DNA from 4 places in the Bacillus sp. FDAARGOS_235 genome. Region 1 is predicted to be linked to each of the others. Evidence: riboswitches for the same ligand, from Rfam matches in the RefSeq annotation. Region 1 holds a riboswitch; each other region holds the start of a gene.
What was found. Region 1 has a riboswitch for S-adenosylmethionine ahead of A6J74_RS09630 (Na+/H+ antiporter NhaC family protein). Riboswitches for the same ligand answer to the same signal wherever they lie in the genome.

Region 1 (4,220 bases):
ATGTTTTATGACGCTGAATTAACTTCTCAATTTTTGTTATTTCACGCTCACTATCGCGTAAATATTGGTTTAACATTGCAATTGGATTTTTTCTTTCTTTCTCATCTAACACATTATGAAAATCAGCTAAAATTGCATCGCGTACACGTCCGAATAAAGATTGTTTCATTATAAATCTTCCTCTCTTCTACTTTATTTATAATTTATTGTTTTATTGGTTTATTGTTTTAGTTTTTCATTAATTTGTTCCACTCATCTTCAAAGTTGCTATATGGTTTAGAACTTTCTGAAGCTGAATCAACAACTACATCTTTTTCTTTTTTCCATTCACGGTATCCGTAGTACAAAACTACCAATGCAGCGATACCAATTAATGCTGGTGAATGAGAAAGTGCAATGGATAAACCGATTAAACCAACAATGCCCCAAGCTAGCTTTCCAAAAAATGATTTAGCTCGCACAAATGATTTATAGCTCCAGTACACAACTCCTGCTCCGATTGCGAATCCTACAATACCAGCAAGACTACCAAGAGCAATTAAAGCCAAAATACCGGCCGCGATAAACGCTAGAAATTGTTTCATCTTGTGCTTGCCTCCCTTCGATTTGATACTCTTATCTTAACTATTTTTTCATTTTTCCATAACGAGCTTAAGAACCGTTTTCAACTCAGACTTAAGACCGAGATACATTCAGCCTTCTGTAAAAAACATAAGGTAGAATAGGATGATTCACTCTTTTACCACACATAAAAAAACCGTGCAGAGAATATTCTCTACACGGTTTCAATTACTAAAGTTATCATTCATATTAAATTATGCTGTTTTATGATACTCTTTTTTCTCCGCCACTTTCGAAAACTTCGGAAATCCAATCAAAATCGAAACAATTCCACATACCCCAACTAAAATTGGATAAAATGCATACGGTAACAGTTCAATCGGAGATAAAGCAGCAAACCCTGCCGCAGTTAACATTTGAGCACCATACGGAATTAATCCTTGCACACAACATGAGAAAAGGTCTAATACACTTGCTGATTTACGGGGATCAATTTCATATTGATCTGCAATGTTTTTCGCAAGCGGGCCTGTAAAGATAATTGAAATCGTATTATTCGCTGTACACATATTCGTCATACTCACTAAACCAGCAATACCGAACTCTGCGCCTTTTTTCGAACGAATATTACGCGTTAAAAGATTCATTAAATATTGAATCCCACCATTATATTGAATTAGTTCAACCATACCTCCGATTAAAATAGCAAGTAATACTAACTCCATCATACCGCCCATTCCAGTCGTTACACTTTTAAAGAAACTCTCCAACGTGTAACTTCCATCTATAAGACCGATAGCGCCAGATAATACAGTTCCACCAGTTAACACAATAAGTACATTCCAGCCAAGTAGCGCGGTAATAAGTACTCCTGCATACGGTAAAATCTTTATCCAATCAAAACTATGAGCTTTAACCTGCGTATCACTTCCTGAAGTAATTATTACTAATAGTACAATTGTAATAATAGCAGCTGGCAATACAATTAAAAAGTTCGTTTTAAACTTATCTTTCATTTCTGTTCCTTGCGAACGAACAGCTGCGATTGTTGTATCTGAAATAAATGATAAATTATCACCAAACATCGCTCCACCAACAACAGTAGCCATCGTAAGTGCAATTGAGATATCAGTTTGTCCACTAATACCTACAGCAATCGGTGCTAACGCTGCAATTGTTCCCATTGAAGTTCCCATCGCTAATGAAATAAACGCACCTATAACAAAAATTCCAGCTACGATAAATCCTGGTGGCAAAATAGTTAACGCTAAATTAACAGTTGAGTCTACTCCGCCCATTCCTTTTGCTGTTTCAGAAAATGCACCTGCAAGTACAAAAATTAATACCATAATCATAATATCCGGATTTCCTGCACCTTTAGCGAATCTTTCTACTTTCACATTAAAACTTTCTTTACGATTCATCACCAAAGCAATTCCTACAGCAATTGAAATCGCTACAAGTATCGGCAATTTATAGAAATCACCCGTAATAATTCCAGAACCAATAAATAGCGCTAAAAATATCCCAAGTGGTAATAAAGCTAAACCATTTCCTCTCGTTTCTTTCAAAGTACCATCTCTCCCTAGTTTCAACCTTTTTTTAATGAATAACAAAAGACCTCTTCCAACGAGAAGAGGTCTTATACATCTATAAGGAACGCTCTTCTCATCTTTCAAGCACATGCTTGCTGGATTTGGCACAGCACTCTAAAATCGAGTCCGCTGCCGAGGCATCGTAGGGCCAGTCCCTCCGCCTCTCTTTATAAGAAGGTTTCATATTTATTTTTTAATAATAATTTCTTCCCTAACTTTACTCGCTTACAAAACAAAAGTCAATTATTTTTTGTATAGATTTTTTTGGTAATTATACAAAAATATGAATACACCAATCATTTTAACTTTTTGATTTCTTTATCTAATATTGAAATCCAATAAAATTCACTATTGTTTATGGCTTCCATGATCCATTTCGTTGTTTGCCAGGCTAATTCATATTCTTCCTTTGTAACATCACCATTTTTATAAGCGTCCTCTAACTCATCTTCATCCAATACATACATCTTACCATTCGGCAATAGCACTACATCTAAATATAAATCATCAAAATACGGTAAACCCCGGTCGTCTATTTCGTATTCTTTCGTCACATCAATATAATATTGTACTAAATTCCCCTTATTATCTAACATAGCTGTAATCGCAAAGTTTTTCCCTTTTATGAAATACTGAATCCACGTATACTCATTACCTGCGACACAAATTTCTTTACCATCATATTCTTTATAACTAGGTTCTCTCACCTTTTTTATGTCCAGTATTCCTAGCATGCCCTCTTCTACTTGCTTAACCATATAATCCTTCTCTATTAGTCGCTTCCACGAAGAACCGTCACCATATTTACGTTTCATTACGCCCGCTCCTCTTCTATATATAGAAAAGCTCCCACATATATTATGTGAGAGCTTGTTCATATTATAATTAAGCTGCTTGACCCTTTTCAGATATCTCTTTTAAATAGGCTTGTCCTTTTTCAGCGTCATATTGACCTTCCCACTTAGACATAACTACAGCTGCTAAAGAGTTACCTACAACGTTAACTGCTGTACGAGCCATATCTAGAATACGGTCAATACCTGCAATAAAGGCTAAACCTTCTGCTGGAATACCTACTGTACCAAGCGTTGCTAATAATACAACGAATGATACGCCCGGTACACCTGCGATACCTTTTGATGTAACCATTAATACAAGTAATAATGTAATTTGTTGAGAAATAGATAAATCAATACCGTACATTTGTGCTAAGAAAATAGCCGCAATTGCTTGATATAAAGTTGATCCATCTAAGTTAAATGAATAACCTGTCGGAATAACGAAAGATGTAATTGCTTTCGGACAACCGAACTTTTCCATTTTCTCCATGATTTTCGGTAAAACTGTTTCTGAACTTGCTGTAGAATACGCTAAGATCAGCTCGTCTTTTAAAATCTTAAAGAATTGGAAAATGTTAATTCCAAATATTTTCGCTGTAAGTCCTAAGACAACTACAACGAAGAAGATCATTGCTCCGTATACTACAATTAGTAATTTCCCTAACGGAATTAATGAAGCTAAACCGAATGTAGAAACTGTAACACCAATTAATGCGAATACACCAAATGGTGCAAACTTCATAACTTGGTTCGTTACGTAAAACATTGCGTCTGCTACACCTTGGAAAAATTGTAGAACTGGTTTACCACGTTCACCAATTGCTGCTACACCTAAACCAAATAATACAGAGAAGAAAATAATAGCAAGCATATCACCATCAGCTAATGATTTCATAATGTTCGTCGGAACAATATTTACAAACGTATCCGCAAACGAATGACTTTGTACTTGCTCTGTCGTATGTGTATATTTAGAAATATCTGTTTTTGTTAACTTATCCATATCAACGCCTTTTCCAGGTTGGAAAATGTTCGCTATTAATAGACCAACAACAATTGCAAGTGTTGTAATAATTTCAAAGTAAATAATTGTTTTTCCGCCTAGTCGACCTAACTTCTTAACATCGCCAACACCAGCAACCCCAACAACAATACTTGCTACAACAATCGGTACAACGATCATTTTAATTAATCGGATGAAAACATCACCAATTGGTTGTAAGTA
Region 2 (4,220 bases), 2.5 Mb from region 1:
ATAATCACTTAATACGATATTTGTCGCCCCAAATGTATTTGTTTCAATAATGTCAGCTCCAGCTTCAATATAAGCTTTATGAATCTTTAAAATAACATCCGGCCTTGTTTCTACTAAATATTCATTACAGCCCTCGTACTCTTCTCCTCCGAAATCTTCCGCAGTTAAGTCCTCTTGTTGTATCATTGTCCCCATTGCACCGTCTAATATTAAAATGTTATTTTGTAATTTTTCTTCTATACACTTCATCAATTAATACCTTCTTTCACTTCTTGCTTTTCTCTCACATATTTAACAAGATGTTCTGTAATTTCATATTTTAGAAATGGTGTAATTAAATAGATACCGTTAAAATATTTCATCGCTGCATCGATCAACTCTTGTGAAATACGAATCCCTTCCTCGATAGCTGCCTCTTTCGTTTCGTGTCCATCCATTCTCTCTCTTATTTCTTCAGGAAGAGTAATACCCGGCACCTCAAAATGGAGAAAGTCTGCATTCCGCTTACTTACTAATGGCATAATTCCAATAAAAATAGGTTGTTCCAAATGTTTTGTTGCTTCATATACTTCTTCTATTAAAGCAACATCATATATCGGCTGTGTTAAGAAATATTCAGCCCCAGCATCTATTTTTCGTTCCATTCGCTTTACCGCTGCTTTTAAATGCCTTACGTGAGGATTAAAAGCACCTCCGACTGAAAACCTTGTTGCCGGTCCAATGGATTTCCCTAAAATGGAACGTCCATCGTTCATTTCTTTAATCATTTTAATTAACTCTATAGAGGACAGATCATATACAGAAGTTGCTCCCGGAAAATCACCAACGCGCGCTGGATCACCAGTTAAAGCTAATACTTCCTCCATACCTAACGCTGATAAACCTAGTAAATGAGATTGTAGTCCAATGACGTTATGGTCTCTACACGTTAAATGTGTCAATACTGGAATATCGTGCTTCGTTAATAATGCGCCCATTGCCATATTCGAAACACGAGGCGATGCTAATGAGTTATCTGCTAGAGTAATAGCGTCTGCTCCCGCTCTTTTTAACGCTCTTGCTCCTTCAAAAAACCGCTGTGTATCTAACGTTTTCGGCGGATCTAATTCCACTACAACTGTCGTTTGTTTTTTTGCCTTTTCCGCAAGAGTAACCTGTACCTTCGAACGCTTCTCGTGTGTATGAACTACTTTCGGTCTTTGAATCGTGTCTTTTTCTATTACAGGTGTAACATTCGCAACAGCGCGCTTCATACTTTGAATATGTTCTGGAGTCGTACCACAACAACCACCCAATAACCGAATACCTTGCTCAATAAATTTCGGTGTCATCGCTTCGAAATAAGCTGGGCTTCCCTCATATACGTAACGTCCCTCCACATAATTTGGGAGACCTGCATTTGGGTATGCTGATAAATAGCCATTCTGCGGAATCGATATCATTTTGAAAGCTTCCGTCATATGAAGTGGCCCTAGTTGACAGTTCAATCCAACAACATTTGCACCGTAATCTATAAGCTGTTTTAATATTTCATTGACATCATTTCCATTTTGAGTCGTACCTGCTTCATGTAACGCTACTTGAGCAACAATCGGAATATTCGTTTGCTTACGCAATACTTTAACGGCATGAAGTAATTCAAATTCATCGTAAAAAGTTTCTAATAGTAATCCATCAACCTGTTCTTCTAGTAAAGCACCTGCCTGTTCAAGTAGCATAAATTCTCGCTCCATATCAGTCGTTGTGACAGCTCCGATATGTTTCATACCACCGATTGTTCCTAAAATTGCATTTCTGTTTGTAACAGATGCTTTCGCAAGCTTCACTGCCGCTTTATTAATTTGAACAACTTGATTTTCTAAGCCATACATACGTAATTTCGCCTCATTTGCTCCATACGTATTTGTTTGAATCACATCTGCACCAGCAGCTACATATTGTTTATGAATCGATATAATTAGGTCTGGATCAGATACATTCAATTCTTCAAAACTACTTTGCAAACCATGTGAATGTAATAACGTTCCAACCGCACCATCACCTATTACAATTCCTTTTGATAATAAATCTAGTAATTTCACGAATCTCCCTCATTTCTATCAATATAAAAACCCCCTCTTCACTTTGAAGAGGGGGACATAATTGTTCCGCCTCTTATTATGCAAAACATTCGTTTTGCAGGTATTAGCACCGTTTCAAACATTTCGTTTGAAGGTTGCCGGGTTTCACAGGGCCTTTCCCTCCACCGCTCTCAATAAGAGTTGTCTTTATTATTTTATTTATGTAGCTAAAAGGAAATGCGTTCCCCTTTTAACAATGTTTGTTAATTTTTTATAAATTTAGCATGCACAAATATAAAAGTCAATGACACTTGCGGAAAAATAAAAATTATTTAAAATAAAGTTGCAATTCAATTAACTTTTGTTGTAAAGTTAAAAACATAATAAAAATTTCATACGAACATTCTTATCTAGAGAGGTAGAGGGACTGGCCCTATGACGCCTCAGCAACCATTAACATTTGTTAATAAGGTGCTAATTCCAGCAAATTGTGAAAGATTTGACAGATGAGAAGAAGACTCTATTCAATCCGAAAGCCTTCTTCTTAGAAGGCTTTTTTTTATTTTATATTCAACTACTGGTTCAATTTAAAAAGGAGGAATTTTTACATGTCAACTATCGAAACAAAACTAGCACAAATCGGAAATCGTAGCGAAACTACAACAGGAACTGTTAATCCACCCGTTTATTTCTCAACCGCTTATCGTCACGAAGGACTTGGTAAATCTACCGGCTTTGACTATTCACGAACTGGAAATCCAACTCGTGGTCTTTTAGAACAGGCAATCGCAGATTTAGAATATGGCCAACAAGGTTATGCCTGTAGTTCAGGTATGGCAGCTGTTCTCCTCGTCCTTTCATTATTCCGTTCTGGAGATGAACTTATTGTATCCGAAGATTTATACGGGGGAACGTATCGCTTATTTTCCGAACACGAAAAAAAGTGGAATGTTCGATGTAGATACGTAAATACACAATCTATTAAACAGATTGAGCAAGCTATCACAACTGAAACGAAGGCTATTTTCATAGAAACTCCGACTAATCCATTAATGCAAGTTACTGATATTGCCGCTGTCGCAACTGTAGCGAAAAGACACAGACTACTTCTTATCGTAGACAATACATTCTACACGCCTTATATACAGCAGCCATTAACAGAAGGTGCTGACATCGTACTTCATAGTGCAACGAAATATTTAGGTGGGCATAATGATGTATTAAGCGGACTTGTCGTTGCAAAAGGAAAGGAACTTTGTGAGGAAATCGCTCATTATCATAATGCCTCCGGTGCTGTCTTAAGCCCATTTGACTCATGGCTATTAATTCGTGGTATGAAAACTTTAGCGCTTCGCATGAAACAACATGAAGAAAATGCGAAAGCAGTTGTTACTTATTTAAATGATGAGGATGGTGTGACAGATGTCTTTTATCCAGGGAGAGGCGGTATGATTTCATTCCGACTTAAAGATGAAGCTTGGATTAATCCATTCTTACAATCTTTATCCTTAATCACATTTGCCGAAAGCCTTGGTGGTGTAGAAAGTTTAATGACTTATCCAGCAACGCAAACACATGCTGATATTCCAGAAGAAATCAGAACGGCGAACGGTGTATGTAATCGTCTTCTTCGATTCTCCGTCGGCATTGAAAACAGTAATGATTTAATTCAAGACTTAAATCAAGCCATTAAACTTGTAAAAGAAGGTGTGAGAATATGAGTTATTCTATAGATACACTCTTACTACACAACCAATATAAACACGATGCACAAACAGGAGCTGTTAACGTTCCCATTTATAACACATCAACATTTCACCAGTTTGATGTAGATACTTTTGGCAAATACGACTATAGCCGATCTGGAAATCCAACTCGTGAAGCTTTGGAAGATATCATTGCTTTATTAGAAGGCGGAACAAAAGGATTCGCCTTTGCCTCAGGCATTGCAGCGATTTCTACTGCTTTTCTCCTTCTTTCACAAGGCGATCACGTTCTCATTTCAGAAGACGTATACGGAGGCACTTATCGAATTATAACTGAAGTACTCTCCCGTTACGGTGTTTCACATACATTTGTTGATATGACCAATTTAGAAGAAATAAAGCAAAATATTAAATCGAATACGAAACTCTTTTATGTAGAAACACCATCTAACCC
Region 3 (4,220 bases), 2.6 Mb from region 1:
TCTAAAACAGGAACTCCTGCATGATCTACTAATAGAAAATCATCTGGAGTGGTTTTTGTTTTATCTTTACCGCTTGCTGTAATAAGGAAAGTAAGCGGCTCATGACTAACTTTTATAGAAATATTGCCACTTGTTGCTGGAAACCAATTTCGAGTTGTTAATTCTTTTTTAATCTCGCTTAAGTCATACCATTGACGAAACAGTTGTTTCATGATTTCACCTCCAACAAATGTTTTAATTCAGCTTGAACATCGTGAAATGTTTCAAACGGTGTATAAACAATATGATTTTCTTTACACTTTGTAATAAGGAAATCGCGAGCGAATACTTTATCTGCTTGTTTCGCAGCTTGTAAATCAGTAATAGAATCTCCGATTACAATATGGAAATTATTTGTATCACTTAATTTGCGGATTAAAGATGATTTACATAATCCACAATGATTTTGACAGTAATGATCACAAGGGTTAGGCCACTTAACTGTAATGTATTCATTTGAAAAGTCTGTTTCATTACAGTAAATTTGCTCTTTTGGAATGATTCCTTGTAAGAGTGGATAGACGAAGAAATCCATTCCACCTGATACAACGTAAAAAGAAATATTATTTTCATTTACAAATTGTATAAATTCACGAAAGCCACTACGAATTTCGGCAGTTTCTTTTAAAAATTGAATTATATCATCATGCAAATTAGTAGGTAGCAATTGAAATAATTGAGAAACACCTTCTTGAATAGAAAGCTCTTGTGATAAAATTCTTTGCTTTATTTCTTCTGCTTCTGGTGGTGCGAATTTTTCCATAATCGACATAATGTTATCGTTATTTGTAATCGTACCATCGAAATCACAAAATACTTGAATACTCATAATTTCACCTCATAAGAGGGATTTCCCCATATTTGTAGTGCGCTATGCAAATTTATGTCATCTACTTCATGGAGTAGATTACCTTGCAAAGTAGCATCAATTGCAGTGCGGAAAGCCTTTCCACCACCTTGCGCCCCATACGGATGCCCATGTATGCCGCCGCCCGCATTAATAACAACATCTTTACCGAAGTCTCGTAGAATAAAGGGAACGAAACCAGGATGAATGCCAGCAGATGGGACAGAGAAACTTTTCTTGAAAAACGCATCGTCTTCAGTTAGATAGTTTGAAATGTTGAAAGCCTCTTCCTTTTCTAACGCAACACTTCCGTATGGAGACGGGAATAAAGAAAAATCAGCACCAGCATAACGTAGTAGCTTTCCAAGTAATAATGGAGATGAGACCCCATATAGCTTGGATGCTGAATAAGCACCACTTACAGCAGGGTGTGCCATAATAGGAACTGGGATTTCATCATCTTCTGCCAGTGATTGTAGTACATCTAGTCCGTAAGCAAATACATTAAATAATAGAATATCAGCACCAGCCTGCACTGCGCGTTTCGCATTTTCTTTTAAGTCGAAAGTTCGCCCTGTTAAATTTACGGCATATAATGTTTTATGGCCGTATGTTTCATATACGGATTGTAAAACTTCTTTTCCAGATACAATTCGCTTCGCAAGTGGTGTTAAGGAGTTCTCGAATAAAATTTCATCATCTTTTACGATATCCACACCACCAATTGCTTGATCGCGTAATTGAGTTTTTAAGTATCCAATATTTCGTCCAATCATTCCTTTGAAAATGCTCATTAAAAGGGGACGGTTATACACTTGTACACGATTTCGAATACCGTCTATACCGAATTTTGGACCAGGAAAGTGCTTTTTTAATTCGTCTGAAAACGTTAAGTCAATTAATTTCACTTCGCCATCAAGTGATAACTTTCCGAATGTAGTTGTTAAAATCGCTGGTAAATCTGGACTGAAATTTAATAATGGGTATTCGATTTTAATAATCCCACGTTTTACTTTTTTGCGTAGATACGAATTGATATGTTCTTGTTCATCTAATTCCTCAATATGAATGACGTTGCCTTTATGTTGTTTTAATTGTTCTTGTAATAAATGTGGCAAATGAGTCCAAGAGCCAATTGTTAAACCGAGTGCAATTTGTTCAGCCTTTTTGTCTAAGTTAAGTGAATCGTCATGGATTAAATACGTCGCTATAATTCCGCTCATTGTTATAACCTCCTAGTTAAATAAAAAAACCTCTCAGCTAAGGAGAGGTTTTTTTACAACCAGCTCCTTATCTGTCAGCGTAATGCTGCGAGAATTAGCACCGTGTCTACAATTGTAGATCGGTTGCCGGGTTTCGTCGGGCTCGTCCCTCCACCTGCTCTTGATAAGAAGTATTTAGAAATGTTTAAATTTTTAAGATAACTGAATTTTGTCAGATATTTTTCATGTTGTCAACGACTTTTTGAAAAAATTTAATTTATCAATTCGATTAATTGCTTCTCGTAATCGTTCTTCTGTGTGCAAGAGACCAACGCGGACGTATCCTTCACCGTGTTCACCAAATCCAACACCAGGAGCAACTGCAACGTGTGCTTTTTCTAGCAAAATATCAGAAAATTGCTCAGATGTATAGCCTTCTGGTACAGGAAGCCATGCAAAGAAGGATCCGGTTGGGATGTCTACATTCCAACCGATAGAGTGACAAGCTGAAATAAGAGCATTTCTTCGAGATTCGTAACTATTTACAAGATCTACGACGCAAGATTGTGAACTTAATAGCGCTTCGCGGGCAGCGTCTTGAACTGCACCAAAAATACTAACATACATATGATCTTGCAATAGGTTAATTGTTTCGATGACACTTTCATTCCCTATGGCAAAAGCAATACGCCATCCAGCCATATTGAAAGTTTTGGATAATGTGTAAATTTCAATTCCTATATCTTTTGCACCGTCTGCTTGCAAGAAACTAACCGGTTTTTGACCATCAAATCCGATCGCACCGTAAGCAAAATCGTGAACGACTAATATATTATGTTTATTAGCAAAATGAATGGTTTCATCAAAGAAATCTTTTGATACAGTAGCACCAGTAGGATTGTTTGGATAGTTTAAAAACATTAACTTTGCTTGTTTCGCAATAGCGTCATCAATTTTTGTATAATCTGGTAAAAATTTATTTTCGGCAATAAGCGGCATTGTTTCAAATTGTGCTTTTGCTAAAGCAACTCCGGATAAATAATCTGGATAGCCTGGATCGGGAACGAGAATCGTATCACCAGGATTGGTAAAACACATTGGTAATTCTACTAATCCAGCTTTTCCACCAAACAAAATAGCAACTTCAGTTTTTGGATTTACTACTACATCATATTCACGTTGATAGAATGTTGCCACGGCTTCTTTTAAGCTTTCGTGTCCGCGAAATGGCGGATATTTATGATGAATGGTCTTTTCTGCAGCATGTTGTAAAGCTTTTACGATATGCTGCGGTGTTGGTTGATCTGGATTACCTTGACCTAGATTAATAACATCGTGACCAGCCGCAACGACTTTGTTAACTTTTGCAACAAGTGAAGCGAAAAATTGTGTTGGCAATGATGTTACTATCTCAGAAGGTTGAAATAATTTCATACTTTCCACCTCTTTTGAAAGTTGTTACAATTCTAGTGACAAATGATATAATCTTTCCAGTATTTTGTAAAGAGAAAATTAAGAATGGGGCTGAAAAAATGAAAGTCGCATGTATTCAAATGGATATTGTATTTGGAGATGTAGAAAAAAATATGGAGAACGCTAAAAACAAAATAAGCGAAGCGATGAAGGAAAGACCAGATGTTATCGTCTTACCAGAACTATGGACAACAGGATATGATTTAACGAGGCTTTCTGAAATTGCAGATAGAGATGGATTAGAAACGAAAGAAAGGTTGAAAGAATGGTCGAAGCAATATGGTGTACATATTGTTGGTGGTTCTATAGCAAAGCAAACAGAGCAAGGGGTTACCAATACAATGTATGTCGTAAACAACGAAGGAGATCTAGTCAATGAATATAGTAAAGTACATTTATTTCAGCTTATGGATGAACACAAATATTTAATGGCGGGTAATAAAACAGGTGAATTTAAACTAGATGATATCGAGTGCGCTGGCACAATTTGCTATGATATTCGTTTTCCAGAATGGATGCGCGTTCATACTGCTAAAGGGGCAAAAGTTTTCTTCGTTGTAGCAGAATGGCCATTAGTTCGTTTAGCACATTGGCGTTTGCTATTGCAAGCAAGAGCAGTTGAAAATCAATGTTATGTTGTTGCATGCAATAGGTCAGGA
Region 4 (4,220 bases), 1.2 Mb from region 1:
CCATCTGCCATTAACAATCTAAATGACTCTACTGTATCAATCAATGCTTCATGACGAATATCACGCCCATGTACATTTACACTTAATGAACCACCAACAGTAAAAATGTTTTGAGATTGCATCACTTGAACTGCAAGACCGTATGGATTAATTTTCTTCTGGATATCATTCCACGTGACACCACTTTGAACTGTAATCCGCTTCTTCTCTGGATCGAATGCTAATATTTTATTATACTCTTTCATATCAAGCATCGTACCGTTCGGATAGTACGTCTGTCCGCCTTGGCTATGTTGCATACCTGCAATAGAAATCTTCTCTCTAGAAACATTTGCATCTTGCACGACCTGTTTTAATGAACTTTCATCCTCAGCATGTTCAACACGTTTAATTTTCGTTGGAAGTAACTTTCCTACATCGCTCATAATGGGATGAATTAGTTGCTCTTTATATGTATTTACAGATGTTGCAAGCAACACTGTATAAGCTACAATGACCACCATCATCTTTCTTTTTTTCAAATGACACTCTCCTCTTCTACATCTTTTCCTCTTCATATTGTACCTATTTTCCTGTGAAGAAAGTATACAAAAAAGAGGGTCCTTATTTTAGGTCCCCCTCATCAAAACTGTTACTTTGCTGCTGGCAATTTTATTGGGTCAAACTTTTCGTACGACGTATATTTTGCGTTCGTAATAATGTGTGCTTTATCCTTGCCATTACTACTCATAATCATGTCTATCTTTGCTGATTCATATTTAAAATCTTTTGTAATGATATATTCTGCATCCACTTCTTCTATCTTCGCATTTTGTGCTTGTAACATTTTCTTCTGCGTTTCATCCATGCTAGTTAACATACTTTCTGTTTCTTGCCCTTTTAATGTAAATTTCAGTTTATATTTATCTCCGCTTTTCTCCATCTTCATTTTATCTAAAACTACTTCCGGTACTTCTAACTTATCTATAATATCTTGAGTCGCTTTCATTCCACCAGCGTTTAATTGCTCCTCTGGTACGGTTATAACTTCTCCTGTATTAGGGTTTTTTACCTCACCAGCAACTTTACCATCCACAGTATACACTACAACATCTGTACCGGAAATATTCATTTCAGAACGAGAATTCTTTGTCTTTGGCTCTAATTGCATCTTAGCCTTTAATATGTCCATCTCTGTTCCCTCAGCTTTTACGCCTACACCATATGTCATCGTTACATGCTCTTCATTTTTAAAAGCTTCGTTCGTTTTCTTGAAAACATCCTTCGCTGCTAATTCCTTTTCTTTTTGAACTGATTCTTTTTTCGGCTCATCCGTCTTTGCTGTTTTCTCATTACTACACCCTACCCCTAGACTGATTGCAAGTACTAAACTTGAAACAAAAATAATTTTTTTCATAATGTCGCCCCCTTTCCCAAAATAATATCACCTCTTTTCCTATGAAATCTATATAATTTTTAATCTATATTCTCTATATAGAGACATGTTTAATGAAGATTTTAAATATGATGTAAATAATAACAACTCATTTCAGGAGGTTATTATGAAGGCGATTATTTGTACACAATATGGACCACCAAACGTTCTCCAGCTTCAAAATGTAGAAAAACCTAAACCTAAAAAGAACGAAGTATTAGTTAAAATTCGCGCAACAAGTGTATCGACTGGAGATTGTAGAATACGTGGCTTTAATAGTCCCCTCTTATTTTGGGTTCCTATGCGGATCATATTAGGTTTTAGAAAACCGAGAAAACCTATACTCGGCGTAGAGTTATCCGGTGAAATCGAAGAAATTGGAACAGATGTAACTCAATTTAAAAAAGGAGACCCAGTTTTTGCATTAACAGAACTAAACCTTGGTGGTTATGCCGAATACACATGCGTGCATGAAAGTGGATTAATAGCATTAAAACCTACCAATGTGACATATGAAGAAGCTGCCGTTATTCCTTTTGGCGGAACTTCAGCATTGCATTTTCTGAGGAAGGGCCGTATAAAAAAAGGGCAACAAGTGCTCATATACGGCGCCTCTGGATCAGTAGGAACAGCTGCTGTACAACTTGCTAAATATTTCGGCGCGACCGTTACAGCTGTTTGTAGTAATTCAAATTTTGAACTAGTGCAATCTTTAGGGACTGATAAAGTAATTGATTATATGAAAGAAGATTTTACTAAACAGGGCGAGAACTACGATATTATATTTGATGCAGTTGGAAAATATAAAAAGTCTCTTTGTACAGACGCATTAATGCCTAATGGAAAATATGTATCTGTTAACGGAATGATGGCAAAGGTCAGTAAAGAAGATATGAACCTACTAAAACAACTAGTTGAAACAGAAAAGCTAAAACCTGTTATTGATAGAACTTACCGATTAGAAGAAGTTGCAGAAGCCCATACGTATGTAGAAATGGGCCATAAGAAAGGAAACGTTTCGATTACCTTAAAATAAAATATATTCAGAAAATAAAGTTGACAATTCCTTTTGTTAGATTTACTATTAGTACCATATTTAAAAACTACATATACATACTCTTATCAAGAGTGGCGGAGGGACTGGCCCGATGATGCCCGGCAACCGAGCTTATAACGTATAAGCTAAGGTGCTAATTCCTGCAAAACGAGTTTTCGTTTTGGAAGATAAGAGAGGAACCTATTTCGTCTATTCGGCACCTCTCTTATTTTGAGAGGTGCTTTTTATTTTGGAACGTATATTAAGGGGGAATTATAGATGAAGAAAGTATTATTGAGCATTGTAAGCGGAGCAGTACTATTATTAGGCGCATGTGGCGCAAATTCAGATAAAGATGTAAAAATATTAGACGAGAAAAAGATTACTGTCGGTGTAACAGGTGGACCACATGAACAAATTTTTGAGAAGATTAAAGAAGTTGCGGCAAAAGACGGTCTCGACATTGATATAAAAATATTTAATGATTACGTAGCACCAAACGTTTCGTTAGATGAAAAAAGTCTTGATGTAAATAGCTATCAAACGAAATCATATTTAGATGTATTTAAAGCCGAACGCAATATGAAATTAACTGAAGTATTTTCAACAGTAACATTCCCAATGGGCGTATATTCTAAAAGCTTAAAAGATGTAAAAGAATTAAAAGAGGGCGATGCAATCGCTGTACCAAATGACCCAACGAATGAACTTCGAGCTTTAAAATTATTTGAAAAAGCAGGGGTTTTAAAAGTTGATCCAAAGGCTACAGAAAAAGCGACTGCAAAGGATGTAATTGAAAACCCGAAAAATTTAAAGATTGTTGAATTAGAAGCTTCTCAATTACCAACGCAATTAAGTGAAGTGAAAGCAGCTGCAATTAACACAAACTTTGCATTAGGTGCAAAACTAAATCCAGCGAAAGATTCCATTTTCCGCGAAGGAAAAGATTCACCATACGTGAACTGGGTCGTTGTTCGTACTGAAAATAAAGATGATGCTGTTGTAAGTAAATTAAAGAAAGCTTATCAATCTAAAGAAGTAAAAGAATTTATCGAGAAAAAATTTGATGGTTCAGTTTTACCATCTTGGTAGGAGCTGACGATAATGATTGAATTAAAAAACGTCTCCAAAGTATTTACAACAAAAAAAGGGACTGTTGAGGCTCTTAAGTCTACTTCCCTTAAAGTAGAAAAAGGCGAGGTATTTGGAATCATTGGGTATAGCGGCGCTGGTAAAAGCACATTAATTCGCTGTGTAAATTTATTAGAAAAACCAACGACAGGAAACATCATCGTAAACAACCAAGACTTAACCACTTTATCAACAAAAGAACTAGCAAAAGCGAGGCAAAAAATCGGAATGATTTTTCAAGGATTCAATTTACTTAAAACTGTTACCGTTTATGAAAATATCGCATTGCCGTTACGCCTTGCTGGCATTCCAAAAGCGGAAATTGAAAAAAGAGTAGAAAAATATTTACGCATCGTGGATCTTTTTAACCGTAAAGATGCTTATCCAAGCGAACTTTCTGGCGGCCAGAAACAACGTGTTGCCATCGCTCGTTCACTATCACATGAACCAGAGGTTTTATTAAGTGATGAAGCAACGAGCGCATTAGATCCAGAAACAACTGATTCTATTCTTGATTTATTACTAAAAATTAATGAAGAAATTGGCATCACGATTTTACTCATTACACATGAAATGAATGTCATCCAGCGTATTTGTGACCAGGTTGCCGTTATGGAGCATGGATCTGTAGTCGAAAGT

Region 2: it holds a riboswitch for S-adenosylmethionine, as region 1 does, so the genes downstream of both, metI (cystathionine gamma-synthase/O-acetylhomoserine thiolyase) here and A6J74_RS09630 (Na+/H+ antiporter NhaC family protein) in region 1, are expected to answer to the same signal.
Region 3: it holds a riboswitch for S-adenosylmethionine, as region 1 does, so the genes downstream of both, mtnW (2,3-diketo-5-methylthiopentyl-1-phosphate enolase) here and A6J74_RS09630 (Na+/H+ antiporter NhaC family protein) in region 1, are expected to answer to the same signal.
Region 4: it holds a riboswitch for S-adenosylmethionine, as region 1 does, so the genes downstream of both, A6J74_RS15990 (MetQ/NlpA family ABC transporter substrate-binding protein) here and A6J74_RS09630 (Na+/H+ antiporter NhaC family protein) in region 1, are expected to answer to the same signal.

The regions. Positions count from the first base shown of each region.
Region 1 covers NZ_CP020437.2:1,554,965-1,559,184, forward strand. Annotated here, with positions in the region: gene A6J74_RS09620 (PspA/IM30 family protein) at 1-169, opposite strand, end outside; gene A6J74_RS09625 (lmo0954 family membrane protein) at 228-584, opposite strand; gene A6J74_RS09630 (Na+/H+ antiporter NhaC family protein) at 816-2,132, opposite strand; SAM riboswitch class I at 2,227-2,332, opposite strand; gene A6J74_RS09635 (ribonuclease FAU-1 family protein) at 2,453-2,971, opposite strand; gene gltP (glutamate/aspartate:proton symporter GltP) at 3,042-4,220, opposite strand, start outside.
Region 2 covers NZ_CP020437.2:4,067,702-4,071,921, reverse strand. Annotated here, with positions in the region: gene metH (methionine synthase) at 1-249, opposite strand, end outside; gene A6J74_RS23205 (bifunctional homocysteine S-methyltransferase/methylenetetrahydrofolate reductase) at 249-2,081, opposite strand; SAM riboswitch class I at 2,152-2,261, opposite strand; SAM riboswitch class I at 2,464-2,573, shown strand; gene metI (cystathionine gamma-synthase/O-acetylhomoserine thiolyase) at 2,669-3,781, shown strand; gene metC (cystathionine beta-lyase) at 3,778-4,220, shown strand, end outside.
Region 3 covers NZ_CP020437.2:4,258,862-4,263,081, forward strand. Annotated here, with positions in the region: gene A6J74_RS24355 (methylthioribulose 1-phosphate dehydratase) at 1-212, opposite strand, end outside; gene A6J74_RS24360 (2-hydroxy-3-keto-5-methylthiopentenyl-1-phosphate phosphatase) at 209-868, opposite strand; gene mtnW (2,3-diketo-5-methylthiopentyl-1-phosphate enolase) at 865-2,109, opposite strand; SAM riboswitch class I at 2,174-2,279, opposite strand; gene A6J74_RS24370 (pyridoxal phosphate-dependent aminotransferase) at 2,332-3,522, opposite strand; gene A6J74_RS24375 (carbon-nitrogen family hydrolase) at 3,537-4,220, shown strand, end outside.
Region 4 covers NZ_CP020437.2:2,752,190-2,756,409, forward strand. Annotated here, with positions in the region: gene A6J74_RS15975 (FAD-binding oxidoreductase) at 1-521, opposite strand, end outside; gene A6J74_RS15980 (DUF6612 family protein) at 632-1,396, opposite strand; gene A6J74_RS15985 (NAD(P)-dependent alcohol dehydrogenase) at 1,542-2,450, shown strand; SAM riboswitch class I at 2,531-2,645, shown strand; gene A6J74_RS15990 (MetQ/NlpA family ABC transporter substrate-binding protein) at 2,730-3,542, shown strand; gene A6J74_RS15995 (methionine ABC transporter ATP-binding protein) at 3,555-4,220, shown strand, end outside.